Regions from separate parts of the Bradyrhizobium sediminis genome, predicted to be linked through region 2. Evidence: riboswitches for the same ligand, from Rfam matches in the RefSeq annotation. Region 2 holds a riboswitch; the other holds the start of a gene.
What was found. Region 2 has a riboswitch for S-adenosylmethionine ahead of KMZ68_RS03590 (O-succinylhomoserine sulfhydrylase). Riboswitches for the same ligand answer to the same signal wherever they lie in the genome.

Region 1 (6,190 bases), 220 kb from region 2:
CGACCGCGGCGGGCCGGCCTCGATGATGGTGAACTGGAGCAAGGCGCGCTCCAGCGTGGTCGGACTGCCTGATATCCCGCAGCGCGCCTCGATCGTGTTCGACGACCCCTCGATCGACCGCGTCAACGCTGCAGTGCAGACGCCGCTGGCGCGCGCCAAGCTGGTCGAGCTGCACGGCCGCCTCGCCGAGGGCTCGGCGCTGGATCGCCCCGTGATCGAGACCGTGCTGACGGTCCAGGGCGGCAGCGTAGAGGAGGTTCATCCGCTGTTGGCGGCGCCGTTCGACGCCGACGTCCGCGCGATGCTGAGCGGGTTGAAGGATTTCTCGCCAAAACCCTGGCCCGAGCGGTTTCGCGAAATTCAGGCCGCCGGCGGCCGCGTCGAGATCGTGCAGTCGCGGATTGCGCAGGGCGATTTGGTCGCGGTTGCGGCCGGCACCCTCGGCCTCAGCGCCAATGGCCGCATCGACGGCGAATTGCAGATGACGGTCGCCGGAATCGAGAAGGTGATTCCGGCGCTGGGCATCGAAAAAATGCTGGAAGAGGGCGTGCCGCAGGCAACGCTCGACCGAGTCGCGCCCGGGGTCAGGAGCCAGGATGTCAGCAACCTGCTCGGCGCGCTCGACCGGGCGATCCCCGGCCTCGGCAAGGTGGTCAAGCAGAACGCCAATGTCGGCGTCGCCGCCGGGATCAATGCGCTCGGCAAGGAGTCCGTGCTGGAAGGCAAAAAGGCGCGGGCGTTTCCGCTGCGCTTCGTCGACGGCGCGGTGTTTTTGGGGCCGCTGAAGGTCGCGCAGATTCCGCCGCTGTTCTAATTGAAGCGTCAGGAGCGAGGGTGTCATGCGCGGGCTTGACCCGCGTACCCATCTCACTTCGCAAGAAGATGGATTGCCGGATCAAGTCCGGCAATGACGCTCAGGCCTTCTTCCCCAGATGCGCATGCGGGCGGCCGAAATCCGGCGCCGCCGAATCCTGGCCGATCTCGACGATGCCGCGGCGGATCGCGCGGGTGCGGGTGAAATGCTCGAACAGCGCCTCGCCGTCGTTGCGGCGGATCGCGCGGGTCAGCTTCGACAAATCCTCGTTGAAGGTGCCGAGCATTTCCAGCACCGCGTCCTTGTTGGCGAGGAACACGTCGCGCCACATCGTCGGATCGGAAGCCGCAATGCGCGTGAAGTCGCGAAAGCCGCCGGCGGAGAACTTGATTACTTCCGACGAAGTGACCTGGGCGAGTTCGTCGGCGGTGCCGACGATGGTGTAGGCGATCAGATGCGGCAGGTGGCTGGTGATCGCCAGCACCAGATCGTGATGGTCCGGCGTCATGATCTCGACCCTGGCGCCGAGCGCGGTCCAGAACGCGCGCAGCCGCTCGATCGCGCCGGAATCGACGCCTGCCGGCGGGGTCAGGATGCACCAGCGGTTGATGAACAGTTCGGCGAAACCGGAATCGGGGCCGGAGTGTTCGGTGCCGGCGACCGGATGCGCCGGCACGAAATGCACGCCTTCGGGCAGATACGGCGCCATGTCGCGCACGATCGCGCCCTTGACCGAGCCGACGTCGGAGACGATGGCGCCGGGCTTGAGATGAGCGGCGATTTCCTGCGCGACCGGTCCGCAGGCGCCGACCGGGATGCAGAGGATGACGAGATCGGCGTCTTTGACGGCTTCGACGTTTGTCTCGACCACGCGGTCGACGATGCCGAGCTCGGCGACCCGCGCCCGGGTCCTGGCCGAGCGCGCGGTGGTGACGATTTCTCCCGCCAGCCCCTGTTCGCGCGCGGCGCGTGCGATCGAGCCGCCGATCAGTCCGAAGCCGATCAGCGCGATCTTGTTGAAGTGCGGCGCGGCGCTCACTTGCGCGCCACGAAGTCGCGCAAGCCCTCGACCACCAGCCGATTGGCCTCTTCGGTGCCGATGGTCAGGCGCAGAGCGTGCGGCAGCCCGTAATTGTTCAGGCCCCGCAGCACCAGTCCGCGCCTGGTGAGGAACGCGTCGGCCTCCGCCGCGGTCTGCCCCTTCTCCGGCGGGAAGTGGATCAGGATGAAGTTCGCCACGCTCGGCGTCACCTTGAGGCCGAGTTTTGTCACTTCTTCGGTGAGCCAGGTGCGCCACTTCTCGGTGTGCGCCTTCGACATCTGAATGTGCGCGGTGTCCTCGATCGCCGCCACCGCCGCCCGCATCGCCGGCGTCGAGACGTTGAAGGGGCCGCGGATGCGATTGACCGCATCGACGATATTGGCCGGCCCGAACATCCAGCCGATCCGTAACGCGGCGAGGCCGTGGATCTTGGAGAAGGTGTGGGTCATCACCGTGTTCTCGGTGGTCGCCACCAGTTCGATGCCGATCTCGTAATCGTTGCGCGACACGTAGTCGGAATAGGCGGCGTCGAGCACCAGCAGCACATGATCAGGCAATCCGGCGCGCAGCCGCTTGACCTCGTCGAACGGCAGATAGGTCCCGGTCGGGTTGTTGGGGTTGGCGAGCCACACCAGCTTGGTGCGCGGCGACACCCGCTGCAGGATCGCATCGACGTCGGCGGTGAAATTGGTTTCCGGCGCCACCACGTTGATGGCGCCGTTCGCCATGGTCGCGATCGGATACACCAGGAAGCCGTGGGTGGTGGAGATCGCCTCGTCGCCGTGGCTGAGATAGGTGTGCGCCAGCAAATTGAGAATCTCGTCGGAGCCGGCGCCGCAGATGATGCGGTCGGGATCGAGCCCGAAGGCGCGGCCGATCGCTTCGCGCAAGATCCGCGAGGTGCCCTCCGGATAGTCCTCCAGATGATCGGCGGCTTGCTTGTAGGCTTCGACCGCCTTCGGCGAAGGTCCGAGCGGCGTCTCGTTGGCCGACAGCTTGAACACCTTGCGGCCCGGCTCCGCCACCGGGCTTTTGCCCGGCGTGTAGGGCGCAATTTCGAGGATGCCGGGATTCGGCACGGGACGGGACATCTTCAACTCCGGAAGTCTGGGGGCGGCTCTCAGGACACGATTTGAGGCTAAGCCTGATGCTTGGCGGCCCCGTTCGGGGGCACCGTATAGCGCGTTGCGTGGCTGCCGACGAGAGCCGATGAGCGCACCGAAGCGCCGGCCTCGATCATGGCTGCCTTGATCTTTTCGAGGCTGGCGGCGCCGGAAACCGACACCAGCAGCGCCGCGCCGTCGAAGGCGGTGTCCGGCACCGCGACGATCTCGGCCAGCGGCGACAGCGCGCGGGCGATCTCGGCGTTCCAGCCGGACACCCTCACGCTCCAGGTCTCGACCTCGGTCACCATGGCGCTGTCGGCGACGCGCGATACCACGAACACCGGCAGCGCGGCCGGATGGTCGGCGCGCTCGAGGAACGGCAGCCGTGCGATGATCTTCGGCGCGCCCTCGGCCTCGAGCGCGATCCACCATGGGGTGCGGCTCGACGTGGCCGGGACCAGCGCCAGATCGCCCTTCGACTTCGCCACCGCCTCGACGGCGGCCTGGGCGCTGAAATGCGAGACATAGGGCACGACGAATCCGAAATGAAACCGCGCCGAATCCCGCATCGCGGATTCGCCGACGGAAACATCCGCATGCACCGAAAACGGCGCTTGTACGAAGGTGAACGTCGAGATGATAACGCGCCAGATGCTCTCGATGGTGTCGATCGGCAGAATGCCGCGGTGACGCTCGACCAGACGCCGCATCATCGCGGCCTCGCGCGCCGGACGGAACGCCGAACCGACCTCCTGGGTCTGCTTGACCTGGATCAGCCGGTCGATGATGTCGCCACGCGCCATCAGCAGGCGGTGGACCTGTTCGTCGATGCTGTCGATCTCTTGGCGCAGCACTTCGAGCGAGGGCGGGGCAGGGGGCGATTTGGACATCTTGAGGGACCCGGCGAGAGCTTTATCTTCCTCATCCCCGCGTAACGGCGACTTCGCCGTTATCGCTCGAGAAGCGGCCTCCTGGCCGCGTCGCGAAGGATGAGAGTCTGTTTTCCCCCATGGTTCGAGACGGCGCAAGGGCGCCTCCTCACCATGAGGGACCACCCGTGCAGGGTTAACCAAGGACTTGCCTTGACGAAAAGCTCAACCGGGACTAGCTTTAGCCCACTCCGTGGTCATTTGAGCCGGCCGGCTTGCAGCCACGTTAAACAACTCGCTAAACAGGCCGGGGACAGAAGTGATCCCGGTCGAACTTATGTTCAGGCCGGGTTTTTTTTGGCCTGATTTCCGTGGTGGTCTCGTAAAGCCGCCTTCAGGAGGTCGGTATCAAGATGGTGAATTTGCAGTCGATACCCAGTCCCGCGATCCTCACCGAGGACCGCGCGCATGAGGCGGACCATCCGAGTTCGCTGCTGGCGGCGTTCGGTGCGGACCAGCCATTGAAGCTCGATTGCGGCATCGATCTTTCGCCGTTCCAGATCGCCTACCAGACCTATGGCGAGCTCAATGCTGATCGCTCAAACGCCATTCTGGTCTGCCATGCGCTGACCGGCGATCAGCATGTCTTCAACGTGCATCCGGTGACCGGCAAGCCCGGCTGGTGGGAGACCATGGTCGGTCCCGGCCGTCCGCTCGACACTGACAAATATTTCATCATCTGCTCGAACGTGATCGGCGGCTGCATGGGCTCGACCGGCCCGGCCTCGACCAATCCCGCCACCGGCAAGGTATGGGGGCTGGATTTTCCGATCATCACCATCCCCGACATGGTGCGCGCGCAGACCATGCTGGTCGATCGCCTGGGGATCGATACGCTGTTCTGCGTGGTCGGCGGCTCGATGGGCGGCATGCAGGCGCTGCAGTGGACGGCGGCCTATCCGAAGCGGGTGTTCTCGACGCTGGCGATTGCCTGCAGCACGCGCCACTCGGCGCAGAACATCGCGTTTCACGAACTCGGGCGCCAGGCCGTGATGGCCGATCCGGACTGGCATCACGGGCGCTACTTCGAGCAGGGCACCCATCCGCATCGCGGCCTCGGGGTCGCCCGGATGGCCGCGCATATCACCTATCTGTCGGACGCAGCGCTGCACCGCAAGTTTGGGCGGCGGATGCAGGACCGCGACCTGCCGACCTTTTCGTTCGACGCGGATTTTCAGGTCGAAAGCTATCTGCGCTATCAGGGCTCGTCCTTTGTCGAGCGCTTCGATGCCAACAGCTATCTCTATCTGACCCGGGCGATGGACTATTTCGACATCGCCGCCGATCACGACGGCGTGCTGGCGCAGGCGTTCCGTGGCATCCAGACCCGGTTCTGCGTGGTGTCGTTCACCAGCGACTGGCTGTTCCCGACCTCGGAGTCGCGCGCGCTGGTGCATGCGCTCAACGCCTCCAGCGCGCGGGTGTCGTTCGCCGAGATCGAGACCGACCGCGGCCACGACGCCTTCCTGCTCGATGTGCCGGAATTCTTCGACATCTCCCGGGCCTTCCTGGAATCCGCGGGGACCGCGCGCGGCCTGACCAGAGCGGGGGGCTGACATGAGCCTGCAGCAACAGGTCCTGCCGCTCGCGATCGTTCCGCCGGACACCGGGCATTATCGCGGCGATCACCTGCTGGTCGCCGAGATGGTCGAGCGCGGCTCGAAGGTGCTCGACGTCGGCTGCGGCGAAGGCGATCTCCTGCAACTGCTCGAGACCCGCGGCATCGACGGCCGCGGCATCGAGTTGTCGCGCGAGGGCGTCAATCGCTGCGTCGCCAAGGGTCTGGCGGTGGTGCAGGGCGACGCCGACACCGACCTCATCAACTATCCCGACGACGCCTTCGACTATGTGATCTTGTCGCAGACCCTGCAGGCGACCCGGCAGCCGCGCGTGGTGCTGGAAAACCTGCTGCGGATCGGGCGCCGCGCCATCGTCTCGTTCCCGAATTTCGGGTTCTGGAAGATGCGCCTGCAGCTTTTGGTCGGCGGCCACATGCCGCGCACCGAAAACCTGCCCGCCACGTGGTACGACACGCCGAACATCCACTTCTGCACCATCAAGGATTTCGTCCAGCTCTGCGGCGAGATCAACGTCAAGATGGAGCGCGCGGTTGCGCTCGACATGTATGGCAGGCCGTTGCGGGTCAATCTGCCCTGGTGGTTCTGGAACATGTTCGGCGAGCAGGGCGTGTTCCTGCTGAGCCGCGCGGAGAAGGGACGGTAGGGCCAGTCGTCATTCCGGGATGGTCCGAAGGACCAGACCCGGAATCTCGAGATTCCCCGATGTGCAATTGCACATC
Region 2 (6,190 bases):
CGGCGAAAGACACCACGTCTTGATGATGCGGCGTGACGCCGGGCACTTCGCGGGTGACGTTGTGCCACCATTGCTGATTGAGCAGGAAAGCCTGGGCCAGGAAATTATACGGTTGCTTGCGCCATTCCTCGGCGCTGAACCGGTAATCGCCCGGCAACGGCTCGATGCACGGCGGCACATCGGGATTGCGTGCCGCCGCTGCGCAATGAGCCAGCAGACGAGCCGCTTTCCTTGACGCCTTGTCGATCAGTTCCAGGCGTTTTCCGGGAGCCGACGCGAGATGAATGAACCAATCGAAGTAGGCAAGAGCCAGCGACGCCGGCGACAGCCCTCCCGTCGCCTGGGCGGTAAGCGCTTCGCGCATCCGGTCGATGGCGCGGAAGGCTTCACTGCCGACGCTTTCCTCGACCGGCGGCAACGCTACCGCCGGGATCAGATTCATCTTTGCCGCGGGGCTTGCCACTTGCTTCATGGATATCAGCCCTTCTCAAAGCCGTGGACGTCGATTCACCCGGCGCCATCAAACCTTCTGGCGAGCGCATATTACCACTTGATAGCTTTCCGGACCGACGCGCTTTCGGCAATGATCTGAATCAATATTAAGAGATTGCAGTTACTCTGCGCACCGGCGGGCGGGCCGCTTTATGCCTACACCCGAAAATGCTTCGACAGCTTCAGGCCCTGGGCCTGATAGTTCGAGCCGATGCGCTGGCCGTACATGGCGTCGGGCCGCGCCAGCATTTTCTCGTACACCAGCCGGCCGACGATCTGGCCGTGCTCGAGGATGAACGGCACCTCGCGCGAGCGCACTTCCAGCACCGCGCGCGAGCCCTGCCCGCCGGCGCCGGCATAGCCAAAGCCGGGATCGAAGAACCCGGCATAATGCACGCGGAATTCGCCGACCAGCGGATCGAACGGCACCATTTCGGCGGCGTAATCCGGCGGCACCTGCACCGCCTCTTTCGATGCCAGAATGTAGAACTCGCCGGGATCGAGAATGAGACTGCCGTCGGGCCGCGCCGCGATCGGCTCCCAGAACTCACCGACCGCATAGCCGCCGCGGCGGTCGATATCGACCACGCCGGTGTGACGCTTGGCGCGGTAGCCGACAAAACCATTGGCATTCTCGCCTGACAGGTCGACGCTCAGCGCCACGCCGTTGACGAGATCGGCGTCGTCGACGTCGACCAGCCGCTCCGCGTCATGCAGCGCCTCGAGTTCATCGGCATTGAGGATGGCGTCGCCGGTGCGGAAGCGGACCTGGCTCAGCCGCGAGCCTTCCCGCAGCAGCACCGGAAATGTCTTCGGGCTGATCTCGGCATAAAGCGGGCCGTGATAGCCGGCACCGATCATGTCGAAGCGCCGGGTGCCGTCCGCGATCACGCGGGTGAACACGTCGAGCCGCCCGGTCGAGCTTTTCGGATTGGCGGCGGCGACGATTTGCGGCGGCAGCGCGAGACTTTCCAAGAGCGGCACGATGTAGACGCAGTTGGTCTCCAGCACCGCGCCGTCCGTCAGATCGATCTCGTGCAGCTTCAATTCGTCGATGCGCTCGGCCACCGTGGCGCCCGGTCCCGGCAGGAAGCTGGCGCGCACCCGGTAGGCGACGTCGCCGAGCCGCAAATCGAGGCTCGCCGGCTGGATCTGGCTTTCGACAAAGGGATAGGCCGGCAGGATCAGGCCGGCATCCGCCATTGCCGCGATCATGCGGTCGGGCAGAATGCCATTGGCGTCGGGCGGAAGCGCGAAGGTCACGGGTGGGGTCCTAAGGGATGGCGGGCTGCCGCCATCCAGACGCTGAAAATACGGACTTTTACCGGTTATCCGATGGCCGCCTTGACTGAAAGGGCGCAAGCGAATATCAGCATGACTTATCCCGTGGTGATTTGAGCCGGCCGGCTTGCAGCCACGTTAAATAAGTCGCTAAACAGGCCGGGGACAGTGTGATCCCGGCCTGTGGAATTTTTCCAGGCCGGTTTTTTTGTGACCATTTTCATGGGTGGTCACGATGGAGGTCACATGTCTGAGACTAAATCCACCGCCCGCTACCGCCCCGAAACCCGGCTGGTCCATTCCGGAGCCCTGCGCTCGCAATTCGGCGAAACCTCGGAAGCGCTGTTCCTGACCCAGGGCTTCATCTACGACAGCGCCGAGCAATGCGAGGCGCGGTTCAAGGGCGAGGATCCCGGCTTTCTCTATTCGCGCTTTTCCAACCCCAACATCTCGATGTTCGAGCGCCGCATGATCGAGCTCGAAGGCGCCGAAGCGGCGCGCGCCACCGCCACCGGCATGGCCGCGGTGACCACGGCCGTCCTCGCGCCGCTGAAGGCCGGCGATCACGTGGTGGCGGCGAAGGCGATGTTCGGTTCCTGCCGCTATGTGGTGGAAGACCTGCTGCCGCGCTACGGCATCTCGTCCACGCTGGTCGACGGCCTCGATCTCGACCAGTGGAAGAAGGCGATGCGGCCGAACACCCGAACCTGCTTCCTGGAGAGCCCGACCAATCCGACGCTCGACGTGCTCGACATCTCGGCGATCGCCGAGATCGCGCATGCCGGCGGCGCGCGGCTGATCGTCGACAATGTGTTTGCGACGCCGATCTGGCAGAGCCCGCTGACGCTCGGCGCCGACGTCGTGGTCTATTCCGCGACCAAGCACATCGACGGCCAGGGCCGCTGCCTCGGCGGCATCATCCTGTCGTCGGAAGCGTTCATCGCCGAGCACATCCACAACTTCATGCGCCAGACCGGCCCGTCGATGTCGCCGTTCAACGCCTGGGTGCTGCTGAAGGGGCTGGAGACGCTGGCGGTCCGCGTCCGCGCCCAGACCGAAACCGCCGCAGCCGTGGCGGACGTGCTGGCGCAGCATCCGAAGATCTCGCGGCTGATCTATCCCGGCCGCTCCGATCATCCGCAGGCCGCTCTGGTGAAGAAGCAGATGCGCGCCGGATCGACGCTGGTCGGCTTCGAGGTCAAGGGCGGCAAGGCGGCGGCGTTCCGCACCCTCAACGCGCTGAAGATTTCGCGGATCTCCAACAATCTCGGCGACGCCAAGAGCCTCGTCACCCATCCCGCGACCACCACGCATCAGCGGCTGACGCCGGAGGCGCGCGCCGAACTCGGGATCAGCGAGGGCTTCATTCGTTTCTCGGCCGGGCTCGAACATCGCGACGACCTGATCGAGGATCTTGTGGCCGCGCTGGAGATGGCGTGAAGGGAGCGAATGGCGAGTAGCGAGTAGAACCACCCCTATTCGCTATTCGCTACTCCCTATCCGCCCACTCCCTCACATCGGCCGGTAGGTCTGCACGTTGGACGGCACGTTGACGCCGAGCTTGATCTGGCCGACCGACTTGATGATGTCGTCGCCGAGCAGCTGTGCGAAGCAGGCGTAGCCCCAGTCGCTCATATGCAGGCCGTCGGCGATGACGAAATTGTCCATCGGGATCGACTGCTTTTCGTGCCACTCGCGCATCACTTCGAAGCGCGGGAAGATGCCGACGTGACGCAGCTCGGCCACCCCGTTGAGCAGCTTGATCATCTTGCCTGCGCTTTCCGCGCGTTCGTTGACCGCCGGCGAATATTGCGGATCGACCAGCACCAGATCGGCGCCGGCCGCCTGAATCCGCGCGACGCCTTCCTCGACCAGCTTGATGGTCTCGGTGGGATCGAGGTTGCGCAGCACCGCGTTGGTGCCGACCTGCCAGATCACCAGGTCCGGCTTCATGTCGAGCACCGCGGTCTGCAGCCGTTTCATCATTTCGGGCGCGTCTTCACCGCCCTGGCCGCGATTGACCACGGTGATGTCGGCGGTCGGATATTGCCGGCGCAGCTGCGCCGCCAGCCGGTTGGGATAGGTGAATTCGGGCGAGGTCGAGCCGTAGCCTGAGGTCGAGGACGAGCCGAACGCGATGATCACCACCGGCTCGCCGGCGGCGAGCTTGCCCGCGACATGCGGCAACGAGCCCATCTTTCTGGCGCCGCCCTTCGGCGGCAGGCAGGGAACGCGGTTGAAGATGTCGCTAGCCGATTTCGCGACTTCCTTGACCTTGTCGATCGCCTTGGAAGTGAGGCTTTTTTGCTGCGGCGGTTTGGCAGTATCTGGATGGGCAGCCTGGGCGGCTTGCGCCCGCGCGGGCGCCATCGAGCCTGGCGCCAGCAGTATGAGCGCCGCAACGGCCGGCGCGGCCAGAAATGCCAAATGGCAAAAAGGGCGGTAGCAACTCGTTGACGTCATCAACGCTGGATCCTCAATTCTGCTGCGCCGGGTTCACATGCGCCGCCTCGATCACGAATTTCGACAGTGCGCGACCGAGGCAATCGTGCACGCGCTTGGCAAGGTCGAGACCGCGCGTCGTGCTGAACAGGTCGAAATCCCCGGAGTCGTTCCAGTGATGCATGATGGCGAAGCGGTCGAACAACGGAACGTCGTACTGCTGCGCCACCACGCGCATATTATCTAGGTACGGCGGCGCGGAAATCATCGTCTCGGTGCGCGGGCTGTATTGCAAATTCATCAAAACCACGTCGGCCCCGGCATTTTGCAGCGCAGCAACGCCCTCGCCGACGGCGCTGCGAAAATCATCGGGATCAATCGATCGCATAGCATCGTAGGTTCCGGTCTGCCAGATCACCAAAGTAGGCTTTTTTGCTTCCACCAGCTTGACGAGACCGCCGGCTACTTCTTCGGCGGTCTTCTTGATCTGTAGTTCTACGGAGACGCTGACCGCGACTTTCGGCAGCTGCTCCTGCAGCATCGCCTGCAGCCGGCCGGGATAGGCGCTGGCCTCGGATGCGTTGATGGTCGACGACCGGCTGCCGACCACCAGAATATCCAGCTTACGGTGGTTGATGGCGTCCTCGACCCTGGACAGCGGGCTCTCGGTGGTGAGCAGGTAGGCCGGAACCTCGCAGTTGGCCGGGGCCGGGGCATCGTCGGCACGTGCGGGAACCGCGGCCAGCAAGCCGGCAAACACGATCAAGCCCAGGATGGTCACCGGGTTGGACTTCATCAACCCCCTCCCGCCATATCGGCGTTGCCGACGTCGCCCTTTTTCCGCGATGCACCCTTGTCGGCAGAATGCTTGTACCACGAAATGATCCACGCCATCCCGGACATGATGAGGATTCCGGAGACGCTGATGACGAAATGCAGCCCGGCTCCACCGGAGATTTCGGCCAGCACGAAATGCCCGGCGAAGGCGAGGAACACGCCGAGGCAGAAAATCTCCAGCGAATGCTGCCCGCACAGGATCAGCGGCCGCAGCCATGGCGACTTCAATCCCGGCCAGTCCTTCGGCAGGAAGCGCACGGTGATCGCCGCCAGCGCCAGGAAGTGCGCGAACCTCAGCACGTCCAGATCGGTCTTGTTGATCGGGTACATCCACTGCTCGATGCGCTTCGGCATCAGATGGTTCAACTGCGGCACGTACCAGGTCAGCGTGACGAAGAACGCCGCCAGCAGATAGGCCGCACAGATCCACATCGTGACCGGCGAGGAGAGAATCCGCGACATCCGCCGGGCGCCGCCCAGCGCGCACCAGGCGCCGAACACGAACAGCAACTGCCAGGCGAACGGATTGAAGGCCCAGAAGCCGTTCGGATAGGCCGACAGATAGAGGTCGTAGTGCCAGGTCGCCGCATAGAGCGCGACCGACAGCGCCAGCGTGATGTCGGCCCGCCACTTCATCAGCCACAGGATCAGCGGCAGGAACAGCATCAGCACGATATAGAGCGGCAGCACGTCCATGTTGACGGGCCGGAATCGGAGCAGCAGCGCCTGGACGATGGTGACGTCCGGCTGCTTGAGGAAGTCCATGATCCCCATTTCTTCCGTATACAGCGGGTTGTTGAAATTGGTGGCGACGTAGGAAATTTCCGCCAGGAAGATCGTGAACAGGAATACATGCGCGACGTAGATCTGCCAGACCCGCCGCATGATGCGCGCGGTGGCGATCACGGGGCCGGCCTCGAGCATGGCGCGGCCGTAGACGAACGCCGCGGTATAGCCGGAGATGAAGATGAAGATTTCGGTGGCGTCGCTGAATCCGTAGTTGCGGATCGTGAACCAGGTCAGGATGTTGGGCGGCAGATGGTCGATGAAGATCAGCCACAGCGCGATGCCGCGAAACAGATCGAGCCGCAATTCCCGCTCTGCGCCGGCCGGGATGGCGATCGCCGGCGCCGCGTCC

Region 1: linked by a shared signal. The riboswitch ahead of metX (homoserine O-acetyltransferase MetX) and the one ahead of KMZ68_RS03590 (O-succinylhomoserine sulfhydrylase) in region 2 are both predicted to bind S-adenosylmethionine.

The regions. Positions count from the first base shown of each region.
Region 1 is NZ_CP076135.1:964,907-971,096, forward strand. Features, by position in the region: gene KMZ68_RS04670 (DUF2125 domain-containing protein) at 1-814, shown strand, start outside; gene KMZ68_RS04675 (prephenate/arogenate dehydrogenase family protein) at 915-1,853, opposite strand; gene hisC (histidinol-phosphate transaminase) at 1,850-2,947, opposite strand; gene KMZ68_RS04685 (chorismate mutase) at 2,995-3,852, opposite strand; SAM riboswitch at 4,075-4,154, shown strand; gene metX (homoserine O-acetyltransferase MetX) at 4,245-5,447, shown strand; gene metW (methionine biosynthesis protein MetW) at 5,449-6,114, shown strand.
Region 2 is NZ_CP076135.1:744,526-750,715, reverse strand. Features, by position in the region: gene KMZ68_RS03600 (PHA/PHB synthase family protein) at 1-472, opposite strand, end outside; gene KMZ68_RS03595 (2'-deoxycytidine 5'-triphosphate deaminase) at 649-1,707, opposite strand; SAM riboswitch at 1,869-1,948, shown strand; gene KMZ68_RS03590 (O-succinylhomoserine sulfhydrylase) at 2,020-3,213, shown strand; gene KMZ68_RS03585 (SGNH/GDSL hydrolase family protein) at 3,286-4,236, opposite strand; gene KMZ68_RS03580 (SGNH/GDSL hydrolase family protein) at 4,250-5,011, opposite strand; gene KMZ68_RS03575 (OpgC domain-containing protein) at 5,011-6,190, opposite strand, start outside.